Regions from separate parts of the Vibrio sp. CCUG 15886 genome, predicted to be linked through region 1. Evidence: predicted binding sites of a transcription regulator. Region 1 holds the regulator's gene; each other region holds the start of a gene.
What was found. The regulator MetJ, encoded in region 1, represses methionine synthesis genes. The targets are predictions, from matches to a motif close to TTAGACNTNTANANGTCTAA.
Positions count from the first base shown of each region.

Region 1 (5,832 bases):
CGGCCACTCCTGCTCGTTGGGTTAGCGAGAGATGATGATATTTGCCCGTAAGTGCGTTGTGTAAGGTTTCTAACGCGGGCGTGGCTGAACCGAGAACAATTGGAATGCCTTCTTTTGCCGCTCGCATCACAGCCACATCGCGAGCATGGTAACGCAAGCTATCTTGCTGTTTGTACGAAGCGTCGTGCTCTTCATCGACAATGATGATCCCCAACTGAGCAAATGGGATCAGTAGTGCAGAGCGTGTACCAATGACAATGCCCGCCGCTTTGTCTCGTGCGGAAAGCCAAGCGTTGAGACGTTCCGTATCATTAAGACCAGAATGGATGACGGCGACTGGCACATCAAATCGTTGACGAAAACGATTGATGGTTTGTGGTGTTAAACCAATTTCAGGGACCAATACCAGAGCCTGTTTGCCTTGTTCCAAAATGGGTTTGATCAAGTTGAGATAAACTTCGGTTTTGCCTGAACCTGTGACCCCTTCCAACAGATAACAGCCAAAGTCTGTCTGGCTGTTAACGGTCGAAATGGCAATGGCTTGCTCTTGGTTGAGTTTCGGCTTATCGACGGGATGTTCAATCGGATTCCCCCAACGAGCCAACTGTGGCGTTTTTTCTTCACAGCTGATCCAGCCTTTTTCTTCCAAGGTGCGTAAGGTTGTGGATGCCACTTCCTCATCCAAAAAGGCTTGGTGAGGCAGAGGGCCATTAGCAAGCATATTCAATACTTTCGCTTGCTTTATCGCGCGACTGTTTAACCCTTGCATCAACTGGTTTTTGCCTAACTCGGTCAGTTGCCATTCTTGTAGAGTGGCAAAGTCAGCCGCTTTGCCTTTTCTTAGTGCAGCGGGGAGGGCGTTATGCAGTGTTTCACCTAGGGGATGTTGGTAAAAGTGGCTACACCAAAGTAATAAACTGTAGACGGAATCGGGCCAAATAGGACGATGATCCAACACCGCTTTAATGGGTTTAAGTTGCTCGCGTGGAAAGTCTGATTCTTGAACCAAAGCGGTGACAATGCCAATCAAGGTTTGTCGTCCAAATGGCACACTCACGCGGCCACCAATGATCGGAAAAAGGTGTCCAGGAACGAGATAATCAAATTGTTTATCGAGTGGCACTGGCAGCGCAACACGAGCAATGGATGGACGCATAACGTGGTGTTTCATGGCAAAAATAATGACTTACAGTCTAATGGAAGCGAGGTAGAAATACGAGAAAAGGGCATGCTCGAACAGAGAGAGGAAAACTGTATAAAAAACTAGCGGAAAATCGTGGAAATAGGTTGATTCGAAAGAGACGATTCATTACTATATCGCGCCTTAAGATATGGCTTTAATTCTGTTTTAGCGGTATCTGAGTTTTATTTTTAACTGCGTGTGGTGTGCGGCAAAGACTCGTATAGCGACACGGCCTACTATTTGAGGTTATCCCATGAAAGCTGGTATCCATCCAGAATACAAAGCAGTAAACGCAACTTGTTCTTGCGGCAACTCTTTCGTTTTCAACTCTACTCTAGATAAAGAATCTATCCACCTAGACGTATGTGACAAGTGCCACCCATTCTACACTGGTAAGCAACGTATCGTTGATACAGGCGGCCGTGTTGATCGCTTCAACAAGCGTTTCGGTGCTCTATCAAGCGGTAAGAAATAATAGCGTTAGCTATTGCTGTTTGAGAAAAAGGTCGCTTATGCGGCCTTTTTTGCATTCAACGCCTAGGAGACGCTTTCTCTCACGCACCATCCCCTATGCCATCTGGTCTTACTTCTATCTTATTCACAATTTTTATAGATTTGCCTCGCATTCTTGGCTAGGAAGATTGACTTATATCAATTAGAATTTCTCTCTAAATTGAACAAAAAAGCAGAGTTTTTGTTCAACCTAAAGTGTTCCCCCCTTTACCGTACACGCAAAAAGAGAATAACCATTTATGTCCGATGACAATAGCCAGCAAATGACCCCTGAAGAAGTACTTCGCCAACAAGCTCTTGATTATCATGCTTTGCCAACGGCGGGTAAAATTGCCGTCGCTCTAACCAAACCTGCGGAAACCGCTAAAGATCTTGCTTTAGCTTACAGTCCAGGTGTCGCGGAGCCGGTTCGCGAAATCGCACAGAACCCAGACAACGTTTACAAGTACACCTCAAAGGGAAATATGGTGGCCGTTATCTCTAACGGTACGGCAATTTTGGGTCTAGGTAACTTAGGTCCTTTGGCATCAAAGCCAGTAATGGAAGGTAAGGCACTGCTGTTTAAGCGTTTTGCTGGTCTTGATTCTATCGATATTGAAGTGAAGCATCGCACCATCGACGAATTCGTGGATACGGTCGCGAACATTGCAGATACCTTTGGTGGTATCAATTTAGAAGACATCAAAGCACCAGACTGTTTTGAAATTGAAAAACGTCTGATTGAGCGTTGTGATGTGCCAGTGTTCCATGATGACCAACATGGTACGGCCATTGTCACCGCGGCTGGTATGCTGAATGCGATCGAACTGCAGGGTAAGAAGCTAAACGAATGTATTATTGTTTGTCTTGGTGCGGGTGCGGCTGCCGTGGCGTGTATGGAGCTGCTGATCAAATGTGGCGCGATGCGTGAAAAGATCTACATGCTGGATCGTAAAGGTGTGATTCATACACGTCGTGATGATCTCAACGAGTACAAGCAACTGTTCGCCAACAATACAGACAAGCGCACACTGGAAGATGTGATCAGCGGTGCGGATCTCTTCCTTGGCGTGTCTGGTCCAAACCTAATGCCTGCAGAAGCGCTGAAGCTGATGGCGGATAAACCGGTTGTGTTTGCGTGTTCAAACCCTGATCCAGAAATCAAGCCAGAGTTGGCGCATGAAGTGCGCAGCGATCTTATCATGGGTACAGGTCGCAGCGACTATCCGAACCAAGTGAACAACGTGTTGTGCTTCCCATTCATTTTCCGTGGCGCTCTGGATGTTCGTGCTAGTGAAATTAATGATGAAATGAAGTTGGCAGCGGTTGAAGCGATTCGTCAATTGGCGAAAGAGCCAGTGCCAGAAGCGGTATTGAAAGCGGCAGGTGTTGAATCGCTGAGCTTTGGCCCGCAATACATTATTCCCAAACCAATGGATTCACGTTTGCTGCCTCGCGTGGCGAAAGCCGTTGCTCAGGCGGCAGTTGATACCGGTGTGGCTCGTATTCCAATGCCAGAAAACTACATGGCCGAGTAAATCACAGCCTAAACAAACGGGACGCTTTAAGCGTCCCGTTTTTGATCAGATACCACTTTCCCCCGGTGTGGTAAAGCTAACGAGGTTTAGTCGTCATACGCTTCAAATTCGATACCCATCGCCGTCATCAATTCTTTGGCTTCTGTTGGGATATCATCCGGGCGATCTTTTCTGAGATCTTCATCCGTCGGCAGTGGCTGGCCAGTGTACGCATGCAGAAATGCCTCACACAACAACTCACTGTTTGTTGCGTGGCGTAGGTTATTAATTTGACGACGAGTACGTTCATCCGTCAGAACTTTTAGTACTTTAAGCGGGATAGAAACGGTAATTTTTTTTACTTGCTCGCTTTTCTTTCCATGCTCTGCGTATGGACTTATGTATTCGCCATTCCAGTCAGCCATTGCGCACCTTCAGAGTAATAATCGGTTAATAAAAATTGTAAGCGGAGATTTTAGCTGGATTTACCGCCATAAGCAAAGACATATAGACGTCTAGAAGTGTTGACGTCTTAAATTTTGATGGTTAAAGTGACAACTATTAATGGAGAGGAAGGCGTTCCGATAACAGTAGCGCATTCTTATTAAGAATTCATCTTCGCAGAAAGGAAACATCATGAGTCACCACAAGCCAGCCACGATTGCCGTTAGAACGGGCATCGAATCCGATACTCAATACCGTGCCGTTGTGCCACCGATCTATTTGTCGACGAACTATGGTTTCTCTGCCTTTGGCGAAGTGCCTAAATACGACTATACCCGCTCAGGCAACCCAAATCGTGGTCTACTAGAGCAAGCGTTGTTTGAGCTCGAATCTGGTAAAGGTGCGGTGGTCACAAACTGCGGGACATCAGCACTTAACTTGTGGGTGTCTGCTTTTTTAAGCCCTGACGATCTTATTGTGGCACCTCATGATTGTTATGGCGGTACCTACCGTCTTTTCAATACTCGAGCGAAGAAAGGGGATTTTAAAGTCCGCTTTGTCGACCAATCCGACAGTGCTGCACTGGATGCGGCGTTGGCGCTTAACCCCAAACTGGTGTTGCTTGAAACGCCTTCCAACCCGCTCGTGCGTGTGGTGGACATCGCGGAAGTGTGTGAGAAAGCCCATAAAGTGGGCGCGTTGGTGGCGGTCGATAACACCTTTTTGACACCGGTGTACCAAAAGCCTTTGGAGCTGGGGGCAGACTTTGTGATTCACTCGACAACCAAGTATATCAATGGGCATTCTGATGTGATTGGCGGTGTGGTGATCACCAAAACCGAAGAGCACGCAACAGAACTGGCGTGGTGGGGGAACTGCCTTGGCGCAACCGGCACGCCATTTGATAGCTATATGACGCTACGTGGTATCCGTACATTGGGGGCACGTATGCGCGTGCATGAAGAAAGTTCGCAACAAATCCTCTCTTATCTGCAAACTCAAGAGTTAGTCGGCACCATTTATCACCCGAGTTTGCCAGCGCATCCAGGTCATGAGATCGCCAAAAAGCAGCAATCGGGCTTTGGATCGATGTTGAGCTTTGAATTTGCTGGCAGCTTTGAGCAATTGAAAGTGTTTGTGAAAGCGCTAGATTTGTTTTCATTAGCGGAGTCACTTGGTGGTGTCGAAAGCTTGGTTTGTCATCCGGCATCTATGACTCATCGTGCGATGGGAGAGGAAGCACTCGCAGAAGCTGGCGTCACGCAACAGTTATTGCGTTTATCGGTGGGGCTGGAAGATGCGCAAGATCTGATTGCCGACCTCAAGCTGGCCTTTCAACAAGCGAAGGAGAGCTGTTAATGAGTCAAGTTCGACAACTGCACAAATTTGGTGGAAGCAGCCTTGCGGATCCGGATTGCTATCGTCGTGTGGTGAACATCCTCAAAGAGTACTCGGGTGATAACGATTTAGTGGTGGTGTCGGCAGCGGGCAAAACCACCAACCGCTTAATTGAATTTAGTGAGGCGCTGGAGAAGGACGGCCGTTTGGCTCACGAAGCATTGCAAGCTTTGCGTCAATATCAAACCGGATTGGTGGAAGCACTGATCGCGTCGAACCAGCGTAGCGAGCTGCTTGATCAACTTGCTGATGAGTTCAGCACGTTGGCCGAGCTCTCCGCACCACTCACAACCGCGCAAAAAGCAGCGATCTTAGGCCATGGAGAAGTGTGGTCGTCGCGTCTACTGGCTGCGCTGTTGAATCAACATGATCTGGCCGCGGTGGCTCAGGATGCGCGTGCGTTTTTACGGGCTGAAACAGGCACCCAACCTGAAGTGGATCGAGCACGTTCTTATCCTCTGATTAAAGAAGTGTTGGCGCAGCACTCACATCGCCGTGTGGTGATCACCGGCTTTATGGCGCAAAACCAAGCAGGCGAAACGGTCTTATTAGGGCGCAATGGCTCTGACTACTCTGCTACCGTGATTGGTGCGTTGGCGGAAGTGGCTAAAGTGACGATTTGGAGTGATGTGGCTGGGGTGTACAGCGCCGACCCTCGTTTGGTCAGTGACGCTTGTTTGCTGCCGTTACTGCGTTTGGATGAAGCCAGTGAACTTGCGCGCTTAGCCGCTCCAGTCCTGCATAGCCGAACATTACAGCCAGTGGCACAAAGTGCCACCGAGCTTAATCTGCGCTGCA
Region 1 is NZ_JAQQBT010000018.1:13,971-19,802, forward strand. It holds gene priA (primosomal protein N') at 1-1,156, opposite strand, end outside; gene rpmE (50S ribosomal protein L31) at 1,437-1,658, shown strand; gene PQQ36_RS19580 (malic enzyme-like NAD(P)-binding protein) at 1,936-3,213, shown strand; gene metJ (met regulon transcriptional regulator MetJ) at 3,300-3,617, opposite strand; gene PQQ36_RS19590 (O-succinylhomoserine (thiol)-lyase) at 3,829-4,995, shown strand; gene PQQ36_RS19595 (bifunctional aspartate kinase/homoserine dehydrogenase II) at 4,995-5,832, shown strand, end outside.

Region 2 (5,832 bases), on a different contig from region 1:
TGGAATGTTTGGCGAATGGATATCATACACACCTGGGCCAATTTCATTCGGGTAGTTGAACTCTTCAAATGCTTTAAGCAGTTCCATATTCGAGCGTGACGTTTCAATGGTAATCACATCCGCATCCAATGCCGCCACCGACTCAATGATTTCATTGAACTCGCTGTAACACATGTGAGTGTGGATCTGCGTTTCTGGCCTCGCACTCGCCGCTGAAATGCGAAACGCTTCGACTGCCCAATCTAGGTAGTTTTGATGATCACGTTTTTTCAGTGGCAGACCTTCACGAATTGCAGGTTCATCAATTTGAATGATGTTGATGCCTGCATCTTGCAGATCCGAGACTTCATCACGAAGCGCCAAAGCCAGTTGCTGGGCAATCGCTTTACGGCTGATGTCTTCACGTGGGAATGTCCAGCATAGAATTGTGACTGGGCCCGTCAGCATGCCTTTCATCTGTTTTGAAGTGAGCGACTGGGCGTAGGTAGACCAGCCCACCGTGATAGGCTGCTCGCGCTCAATATCCGCGACCACAATGGCCGGTTTCACGCAGCGCGAGCCGTAGCTTTGCACCCAACCAAATTGCGTGGTTTGGAAGCCCGCCAGGTTTTCAGCAAAATACTCAACCATGTCGTTGCGCTCCGCTTCACCGTGAACAAGCACATCGAGATCGAGCGCCTCTTGGCGTTTGACCGCATCCGCTATGTGTCCTTTTAACGCCTGTTCATACTCTGCTGAGGAAAGCTGGCCGCTGCGATAGGCACTGCGCTGAACCCGGATCTCGCTGGTTTGCGGGAAAGAACCAATGGTGGTGGTTGGTAATAGTGGCAACTGCAGCACCTCAGCTTGGTGTCGCGCACGCTCAGCATAAGGCACACTGCGCTGTGCAAGCTCTGCGGTAATGGCATTGACTCGTGACTGCACCGTTGCTTTGTGTACATGAGAAGCCGATTTGCGTGCTTGAATGGGCTGGCTGTACGCCTCACACTGTGCAATCGCGGCTGCATCTCCATCCAGCGCTTTACCCAGGAGCACCACTTCCGACACTTTCTGTTTCGCAAAAGCAAACCAGTTACGCACTTCTGCAGACAAACCCGCTTCGAGCTCTAAATCCACAGGGGAATGCAGCAGCGAACATGAACTGGCGACCCAAAGGCGCTCGCCTAATTCCGCTTTCACGGGCTGCAGGCGCGCTAGCTGCGTTTTGACATCCGAACGCCACACGTTACGACCGTTGACAACCCCAAGCGACAGCACCCAATTTTGCGGCAACTTAGCCAGCACCGCATCCAACTGCTCAGGTGCGGCAGAAAGGTCGACATGAAGGCCGTCCACTGAGAGCTCGACAATGCGATCAAGCGAATCAACAACAGAGTCAAAATAGGTGGTCAGCAGCACTTTTACATCGCTGCGGATCACTTGGTAAGCAAGCTTAAATGCATCAAGCCAAGGCTTTTCCAACTCAAGTGCAAGAATAGGTTCATCAATTTGCACCCATTCAACACCTTGCTTGGCCAACTTGGCCAAAATCGCTTGGTAAGCGGTGAGCAAACGAGGTAACAGTGTTAAGCGGTCAAATCCGTCTTCAATTTCCTTCCCAAGGTAGAGGTAACTCAGTGGGCCAAGCAGCACCGGTTTTACCTTGTGGCCAGCTTGTACCGCTTCGTTCACTTCTTCAAACAGTTGCGGCCAGCTGACTTCAAAGGTGTCCTCTTTACTGAACTCTGGCACGATGTAGTGATAGTTGGTGTTAAACCATTTCGTCATGTCTGACGCGGCCGCGCCATGACACGCACAGCTCGATTGCGACTGACCACGGCCCACTCGGAACAAGGTATCCAAATCAGGGAAGCCATGACGATGGCGTTTTGGCACATGGCCAAGCAACAAGGTGGTGGTCAGAACATGGTCGTACCATGCGAAGTCCCCTGCAACGGCAAAGCTAAGCCCTGCTGAGGCTTGAGTTTGCCAGTTTTTATGACGCAGCTCCGCACCGACTTTTTTCAGTTCAGCTTGGTCGATTTCTCCGCGCCAATATTTTTCTTGGGCAAATTTGAGTTCGCGTTTTTCGCCGATACGGGGATAGCCGAGGATATGCGTGGTCGTTGTCATGTCAAATTCCTTATTCTTTCTATGCGTGATTTTTCTATGCTGGGATGGTTATGCTGCTCACAAACTGCTGCTGAGCGGATGCATGACATCTCGTTCGTTGCATCTCGTTCGCTTCATTCAACAAGATGTCCGGATGGCTAAACTATCTCGCTAACCTCGTGTTTCGACAATCTCCATTTATTCAACTTGTTTATTAGAAAAATTCATCATAAGAAAAGAAACATCAACCAAAATAAATAGACGTCTAGATGTTTACAGCTCCAAAAAAACTGGGTAAGTTAAAAAGGCTCATGTAACGAGCGATTGGTTGAGAGGGATTCATGATTGAGCTAAAACACTTAAAAACACTAACGTCATTGCGAGACACTGGCTCATTGACCGCCACAGCAACCTCACTGCATCTCACTCAATCGGCGCTCTCCCATCAAATTAAAGATTTGGAAGCGCGCATTGGTGGTCAGCTCTTTTTACGCAAAACTCGCCCCGTCAAATTCACCTCAGAAGGGGAAATTTTGCTGCGCTTAGCCGACGAGATTTTGCCGAAGTTAGCCAGAGCAGAGAATGAATTGGCGAGCTTAAAAGAAGACGTGAATGGCCGCTTACACATGGCGATTGAATGCCACTCCTGCTTCCAGTGGCTCATGCCAGCTCTAAAGGAATATCAGTTAACCTGGCCAAGCGTGACGCTCGATTTTTCCTCCGGTTTTGGCTTTGAGCCCCTACCCGCTTTGATGGCTGGCGAACTGGATTTGGTGATCACGTCCGATATTCAGCCTCGCTCTGAAGTGCATTACGAGCCACTGTTTGATTTTGAAATGCGCCTGATTACCGCCACCAATCATCCTCTAGCGAACAAAGAGCGCTTGCAACCTGACGATCTCGCCGATCAAACCATGTTGACTTATCCGGTACAAAAACAACGCTTAGATGTGGTGAAACACTTTTTGGCGCCCGCTGGTGTCGAGCCCGCTCGCTGGAAACAAGCAGACAACACACTGATGCTAGTGCAGATGGTTTCGGCTGGTTTGGGGGTTGCGGCTTTGCCAAACTGGGCGATCAGTGAGTTTTCCCGCCAAGGGCTGATCACCAGTATTCCATTAGGTAAGGGATTGTGGCGACGACTGTTCGCCGCCACTCGCAATGCCGATAAAGACAAACGTTATCTTCAAGCCTTCTTTGCGACGGCGAGACAGCAATGTAAAAGCCATCTTGACGGCATCAAGATGGCTTAAGGGAATGGTCACTAGCGAGAGTATGATTTGAATTGGTTGGTGAGCGGATCGTATTGATAACCCAATACATCCAGTTTGCCGACCACTTGCTCAACGTCCATTTCGTACATGCTGACCAGCTCTTCAAAGCTGTCGCATTCCAGTCGTAACTTCTCGTTGACGATGCCCAGTAGAATAATGCTGTCTAAACGGGCGACGTTACTCAGATCCATGACTACGCTCCTTTGTTGGTACATCTCCATTAAGCGTAGTCACTATTTCAACTGGATAAAGTGAAGCGGGTCTAAATGTTTGAATGTTCGTCAGAGATGAGACTTATCCATTCACCACAAACAAAATTTGCATAGAGACGGTCGCAGCCACGACCAGCACCCACGCGGTTGAAAGCTGGATCTTGCTGGCGGTTTTTCCGCTGAAAATGTGCCAACACCACACGACAATACCGCCAATGACCAGCGCAAGGCTGGTGAGAATCAAGGTTGTGGCTTGAGTCTGTGCTTGCTCATCAAAACCGGACGCAACAGCCAGCAACGAAAGCGCTAGGCCCATCGCCGCCACAATACCACTAAACGGCAAAATGCGGTGGAAGGCTTGCAAACGTGAGCGAGCAATCACTAACAATAAGTGCGCAAACGCCGCACCAAGCAGTACCACCATCATCACTGTCGCCACAGACGCGCCCCACATGGGTTGCTTCATCGCCTGAATCGCCACAAACGAGACCGCTAAGCCATCGGCCAAGTAGAGAACCCAAAGTGGTCCTGCATCACGCGTTTTGCCGGTTTGTACTTTGGAATAGAAATAGAAAATGGCAAACACCACCAGAAAAGCCGCAATCTCAATTGAAGAGACCGCCATCCACATCAAACCAATCGCGGGCAAGAGTTTATGGATACGACCACGTTGGCCCGGGCAAATATCGCCTTTCACTAAAACAAGGGTTAAAACAAGTTGTGCTCCTAGCAACATTGGAGCAAAAGAAGAGAGTAAAAACTGGATCATGATGAACAACATAATGCGACTAAAACTGGGCAGGCATGATACCCAAAGCACTTGAGAACAGCAATGAGCGCACAAAAGTTTGCCAAGCCACTCTCATTGATGCAGCGTCAAAAAAGCCCTTCACCAGACACATAGTGCAGCACATCTTGGTGAGTCACGATGCCCATATATTGCCCCGATTCGTCCAAAATCACCCAAGGCAATGGCAACGATTGTTTCAGCAGTTCATTTATCTCGACGGCCTTGGTCGCCACATCAACGGTTGAGAATTGCGTTTTCATTACTTGGTTCAAGGTTCGCTTACAGATAGCAAGATCTTTGGTGGTTTCTAGCTTGGTCCCCAGCGTGGGGGAAAGATGCAAGTTGAGGGTTTCTCTGTCGACGATGCCAAGGCAAACGCCTTCATCCACAATGGGCAACACCGTGTACTTTCCTTCATCAAGCAATAACTTAGCCTGTTTGATCGTTTCCTGCGGATCGAGTTGCGGTACACAAGATTGCGCAATGCGCAGCACTCCCATACTTCTAACGCTTTCATTACTTTCAAGAAAATCACTCAACTGATTTTGATAATTCCAAGCAAGGTGAAGCTGATCAAGAGGCAAAGGTTTCGAGAAGAAATACCCCTGAATATAATCGACCCCAAGCCCGCACAGCACTTCCAGTTCTTGTTTGGTTTCTACCCCTTCCGCCACCACTTTCACGTTGAGGGTGTGGGACAACTCCGTAATCATTCGCACAATGTGGTACTTGTGTGTACCAACATGAATATCGGTCACAAACTCTTTATCAATTTTCAACAGATCAAAATTACAGTCGCTGAGGTAGGTAAAGGAGGAATACCCCGTTCCAAAATCATCAATAGCTACGCTGACCCCCATGTTGCGAATGCGCTTGATCAACTCTGATTGACTCGATTCACTGTCAAAATAGGCACTTTCTGTTAGCTCTACCGTCACCAGCTCTGGGGTATCGGAATACAGGCAGATCATCTGCTCGGCATTTTGCAGCACCTCTTCCGCCCCAAGTTTGGTGTTGAGCGAGCGGTTAATCGTTATGCCAATGCGGGTACCGAAACGTTCATGAATGGATTTCAGTCCTTGCAGCGACTTCTTACCGACCGTCCAATCGAGATCCGCCACCATCTCTAGCTCTTCGGCAATGCCGACCAGCTCTTGCGTGTTTTGCCATTGACCATGTTTGTCTTTAAAACGGCACAGCGCTTCAAACTTGGCGATATCCCACGTCGCCGTATCGATGATCGGCTGGTAAAACACTTCTACCGATTCCTCTTTGATCGAGCGCACCACCAGCTCTTCCAACTCTCGTCGGCGCAACACTTCTCGGTGAATAGAACCGTGATAGAAGGTGATCATGCCTTTATGTTGACCATCGTGCTCAAGCATGGCTTGTACCGCGTGTGACACCATCACTTTAGGGTTTTGCGTGTCATGCCCAAGTATCGAAACACCCACTTTCCCGCGCA
Region 2 is NZ_JAQQBT010000003.1:120,427-126,258, reverse strand. It holds gene metE (5-methyltetrahydropteroyltriglutamate--homocysteine S-methyltransferase) at 1-2,112, opposite strand, end outside; gene metR (HTH-type transcriptional regulator MetR) at 2,433-3,344, shown strand; gene PQQ36_RS09120 (DUF4250 domain-containing protein) at 3,356-3,556, opposite strand; gene PQQ36_RS09115 (hypothetical protein) at 3,660-4,346, opposite strand; gene PQQ36_RS09110 (EAL domain-containing protein) at 4,454-5,832, opposite strand, start outside.
Region 2: metE (5-methyltetrahydropteroyltriglutamate--homocysteine S-methyltransferase) is a predicted target of MetJ. The motif match lies at 2,349-2,368, and genes of this name have one in related genera.

Region 3 (5,832 bases), on a different contig from region 1:
ACTCGATCTTTTTCATCAAAAATTTGCCCTCATGGTGTGATGAGGGCAAATAATAGCATTATCTGTTGATGCTTCTAGGGGCAAAGACCCTAGTGGTGTTTTTTCTTGATGGTTTCATGGTAGGCGTGCCAAGTGGCGTAGCCAAGTATCGGCATGGTGAAGAGCATACCAATGCCATAAGTGGCAAAGCCAATTAGAATGCCGCCACAAATAATGGCTGCCCAAACAATCATTGCCGGAATGTTGGACTTCACGGCATTAAAGCTGCTGAAAACCGCTGTCATCATATCGACTCGGCGTTCCATCATCATAGGAATCGAAAACGCAGAAATGCTGAAGACGATACTGGCCAGGACAAAACCAACGAGTGAACCAATCACTAAGAAAGGAAGAAACTCTGTAAGTGGTGCTCCTTGCACAGAAGGGTAGAGGGCATGGAGTAAAGCGGCAATGCGCATCCAGAAAATCATGCACACCGCTAACAGCACCGCAAAGGCCCATTGAGAAGAAGAGTTGCGTCCAATGGCTTTCATTGAGTGGAGTAGGCTGGCGCTATGGCCGCGTTCTCTTTCCCAACTGGCATCATACAAACCAAGCGCAAGAAATGGGCCGATGAGCATGTAAACCACTAAGCTGGGCATTACCACCAAATGAGTTCCTTGCCACTCAACCAGTAGCACAATACCGATGGCGGCAGCCATGAAGCATAAGCCATAAAAGGCGCTGATAAGTGGCATTCGAATGAAGTCATGCAAGCCAAGTGCTAGCCAGTGAAACGGGGCGGACACACTGAGTTGGTTACATGGAATAGTGCGAGCGTATTCGTGATCGGGAACGTCCTTTCGTTTTTGCTCCAGATCCGATGGGTCTACGGTACGAGGCATAGCTCCTCCTTGATCGATTCACTGTCAGACTGACGTTGACTGTCAGTAGGTTTCAGATGCGGGGCAAGCTCTCTTTTATTACCGTTAGCATCTGTTTTGTTGTCGTTAAGATGAGAGATAAATCTCATTTAACATTTATTTAACTATCGTTGGAGTTAGTTAAAAATACAAATGCCGTGGCGAATTTTTCGTCGCACAAATGAAAAAGCCTTCGCATTGAGCGAAGGCTTTGGAGAATGAGGTGAGGTTATCTTACTTGATACCAGCAAACTCACGCAGTAGTGCTGCTTTGTCAGTCGCTTCCCATGGGAACTCTTCGCGACCGAAGTGACCGTATGCTGCGGTCTTCTTGTAGATTGGCTGAAGTAGATTCAGCATCTCTTGTAGACCGTATGGACGTAGGTCGAAGAACTGACGTACCGCTTCAATGATGATGTCGTGTGATACTTTCTCAGTACCGAATGTTTCCACCATGATAGAGGTTGGATCAGCAACACCGATTGCGTAAGACAGTTGGATTTCACAGCGATCTGCCATACCCGCCGCGACGATGTTTTTCGCTACGTAACGTGCTGCGTAAGCAGCTGAACGGTCTACTTTCGATGGATCTTTACCAGAGAAAGCACCACCACCGTGACGAGCTGCGCCGCCGTAGGTATCAACGATGATCTTACGACCAGTCAAACCACAGTCACCCATTGGACCACCGATAACGAAACGGCCGGTTGGGTTGATGAAGTATTTGGTTTCTTTGTTTAGCCACTCAGAAGGAAGAACTGGCTTGATGATCTCTTCCATGACCGCTTCGCGAAGATCCGGTGTGGAAATAGAATCGCAGTGCTGAGTTGAAAGAACAACCGCATCAATACCAACAATTTTGCCTTGCTCGTATTGGAAAGTAACCTGTGATTTTGCATCAGGACGCAACCATGGCAGTGTGCCATCTTTACGAACTTTCGCTTGACGCTCCATTAAACGGTGAGCGTAAGTGATGGGTGCTGGCATAAGGACTTCAGTTTCGTTACATGCGTAACCGAACATGATGCCTTGGTCGCCCGCGCCTTGCTCTTTAGGATCGGCTTTATCAACACCTTGGTTGATGTCTGGAGACTGTTTACCGATAGTGTTCAGTACTGCACATGAGTTTGCATCGAAACCCATATCTGAATGTACATAACCAATTTCACGCACCGTTTCACGAGTTAACTCTTCGATATCAACCCATGCTGAAGTGGTGATTTCACCACCAACCATTACCATGCCAGTTTTTACGTACGTTTCACATGCAACACGCGCTTTTGGGTCTTGTTCAAGAATCGCATCAAGAACCGCATCAGAAATCTGGTCTGCAATTTTATCTGGATGACCTTCTGAAACCGACTCAGAAGTAAACAGGTGCTTAGCCATGAGAGCTCCACTTTTGTTAATCTATTCTGCTGTGAGAATGCATACTCCAGCAGCAGGAAATACAATAATATTTGTAGGTGTTTCTACATCTAGACGTCTATTCTAGTTTTTAATGCTCGAATTACAAGCTCTTTTTTATTATTAGCGAAAACCAAACGTTTGCTTGGTTGAGTGAGAAAATGTTTTTTTCTCAGTGAAATGGCATTAAGTCGCTTACATTTCCACAAATTGTTCAGGTAAATCGTTTGCAGTCGAGAGATTGCTTTGCGAAAATAATCGCCACTCGATTTTCTATGTTATCAATTCGCTTAATGCACTCAGGAGCAGACATGCCTTCTCGTAAACATCTCGCTAATGCAATCCGCGCACTCAGCATGGACGGCGTACAAAAAGCAAACTCAGGCCACCCAGGCGCACCTATGGGTATGGCGGACATCGCTGAAGTTCTTTGGCGTGGCCACCTAAACCACAACCCATCAAATCCAGAGTGGGCTGATCGCGACCGTTTCGTACTCTCTAACGGCCACGGCTCGATGCTGATTTACTCGCTACTGCACTTGAGCGGTTACGAGCTTTCTATCGATGATCTGAAAAACTTCCGTCAGCTTCACTCTAAGACTCCAGGTCACCCAGAGTACGGCTACGCTCCTGGTATCGAAACAACGACGGGTCCTCTAGGCCAAGGCATCACCAACGCGGTTGGTATGGCAATGGCTGAGAAAGCGCTCGCAGCGCAGTTCAACAAACCTGGCCACGACATCGTTGACCACTTCACTTACGTGTTCATGGGTGATGGCTGTCTGATGGAAGGTATCTCGCATGAGGCATGTTCTCTAGCGGGTACGCTAGGCCTTGGTAAACTGATTGCATTCTGGGATGACAATGGCATCTCTATCGACGGTCACGTTGAAGGCTGGTTCTCTGACGATACGCCTAAGCGTTTTGAAGCATACGGCTGGCACGTTATCCCAGCTGTGGATGGTCACAATGCTGAAGCGATCAACGCAGCAATTGAAGCCGCTAAAGCAGATCCTCGCCCAACTCTAATTTGTACTAAGACTATCATCGGTTTTGGTTCACCAAACAAATCGGGTTCTCACGACTGTCACGGTGCACCGTTAGGCGTGGAAGAAATCGCAGCGGCACGTGAATTCCTAGGTTGGGAACACCCTGCATTTGAAATCCCTGCTGATGTTTATGCAGAGTGGGATGCAAAAGCAGCAGGCGCTGCAAAAGAAGCCGCTTGGAATGCGAAGTTCGACGCGTACGCAGCAGCGTACCCAGCCGAAGCTGCCGAGTTTAAACGCCGCGTAAATGGCGAACTGCCAGCGCAGTGGGAAGAGAAAGCAAACCAAATCATTGCGGATCTTCAAGCAAACCCAGCAAACATCGCATCACGTAAAGCATCGCAAAACGCGCTAGAAGCGTTTGGTAAAATGCTGCCAGAATTCATGGGCGGCTCTGCTGACCTAGCGCCTTCTAACCTCACCATGTGGTCGGGTTCTAAGTCGCTAGAAGCCAACGACTTCTCTGGTAACTACATCCACTACGGTGTACGTGAATTCGGTATGACTGCGATCATGAACGGTATCGCACTACACGGTGGTTTCGTACCTTACGGCGCAACCTTCCTAATGTTCATGGAATACGCACGTAACGCAATGCGTATGGCGGCTCTGATGAAAGTGCAAAACATCCAAGTGTACACGCACGATTCTATCGGTCTTGGCGAAGATGGCCCAACTCACCAACCAGTTGAGCAAATCGCATCGCTACGTCTAACGCCAAACATGAGCACATGGCGTCCATGTGACCAAGTGGAATCTGCAGTGGCATGGAAACTGGCGATTGAACGTAAAGATGGTCCATCAGCACTGATTTTCTCTCGTCAAAACCTAGCACAGCAACCACGCAGCGCTGAGCAAGTGGCAGACATCGCCAAAGGTGGTTACATCCTGAAAGACAGCGATGGTAAGCCTGAGCTCATCCTAATCGCAACGGGTTCAGAAGTTGAGCTAGCAGTGAAAGCGGCAGAACAACTAACCGCTGAAGGTAAGAAAGTACGTGTGGTTTCAATGCCTGCTACTGATACTTTCGACAAACAAGACGCGGCTTACCGTGAAGCAGTACTGCCATCAGACGTAACGGCACGTATCGCTATCGAAGCGGGTATTGCTGACTTCTGGTACAAGTACGTTGGCTTCGACGGTCGCATCATCGGTATGACTACCTTCGGTGAATCTGCACCAGCAGATCAACTGTTCGAAATGTTCGGTTTCACGGTAGAAAATGTGGTGAACACAGCGAAAGAACTTCTCGCGTAAGCTGAAGAAGATAAAAGAAAAACCGAGCGTCAAAGCTCGGTTTTTTTGTGCCTATTCAAATTCTTTTCCCCAATTGTCCTTCTCTTTGTGCCCACATTCCTTGCAGGTGGCATAGCGATCCATATCGTAATAGTGACCGCCATTTATCAGGGTATGAGCCCAAAGCTTTAAAGTTCCAAGAATCGTTTTATCCGTATCATAGCGACTTGGCTTACGGACCAGCACTTCTGAGTGCGGTGTTTCTTTATTGCATCGCTTGCAAAAGTGAGCAGCGGGAAAACCAGACATACGCGTTTCCTTTTGGTGATCAAACAAGGAGCTAAAGTGCCAAGTGAAATACGCGACGTCTCAATTCAATATATTGGTGAAATGAATGTCTCTGGAAGTGAAAAGAGAGTTTACCGCGACTGAGATCACTTACTTAATGCGTTTAGCCTGCGTATCGGGTACTATCTGTGACACGAAATTTTTGGTGAGGCGAAGGATAGATGCTAAAAGTTGCGATCAATGGATTTGGACGTATCGGTCGTAATGTTCTGCGCGCCGTGTATGAAAGCGGTAAGCATCAACAAATTAAAGTGGTCGCGGTTAATGAGCTTGCTCAACCAGAAGCCATGGCTCACTTGCTACAATATGACACCAGTCATGGCCGTTTTGGCAAGAGAATCTCCCACGATCAAGAACATCTCTACGTTCACCATGACGCCTGCCCTCAAGGTAAGGGAGAATTTGACTCTATCCGTATTCTGCACCTTTCCGAAATCAATCTTCTGCCTTGGCGTGACCTCGAGGTCGATCTGGTCCTCGATTGTACGGGTGTGTTTGGTTGTCAGGCTGATGGGCTAGAACACATCAAAGCCGGAGCGAAAAAAGTGCTGTTTTCGCATCCAGGTGCCAGTGACCTCGACAACACCATCATCTATGGTGTTAACCATGAAACCTTGAAAGCCGAGCACAACGTCGTTTCCAACGGTTCGTGTACCACTAACTGTATTGTGCCGATCATTAAAGTGTTGGACGAGGCATTTGGTATTGAATCTGGTACCATTACCACCATTCACTCTTCGATGAATGATCAACAAGTGATTGATGCCTACCATAGCGATTTACGCCGCACCCGAGCCGCAAGTCAATCCATCATTCCAGTTGACACCAAGTTGCATAAGGGAATTGAAAGAATCTTCCCGAAATTTTCCAACAAATTTGAAGCTATTTCA
Region 3 is NZ_JAQQBT010000015.1:20,535-26,366, forward strand. It holds gene PQQ36_RS18430 (SprT family zinc-dependent metalloprotease) at 1-16, opposite strand, end outside; gene PQQ36_RS18435 (DUF2189 domain-containing protein) at 90-884, opposite strand; gene metK (methionine adenosyltransferase) at 1,137-2,291, opposite strand; gene tkt (transketolase) at 2,621-4,615, shown strand; gene PQQ36_RS18450 (hypothetical protein) at 4,667-4,903, opposite strand; gene epd (erythrose-4-phosphate dehydrogenase) at 5,104-5,832, shown strand, end outside.
Region 3: metK (methionine adenosyltransferase) is a predicted target of MetJ. The motif match lies at 2,373-2,392, and genes of this name have one in related genera.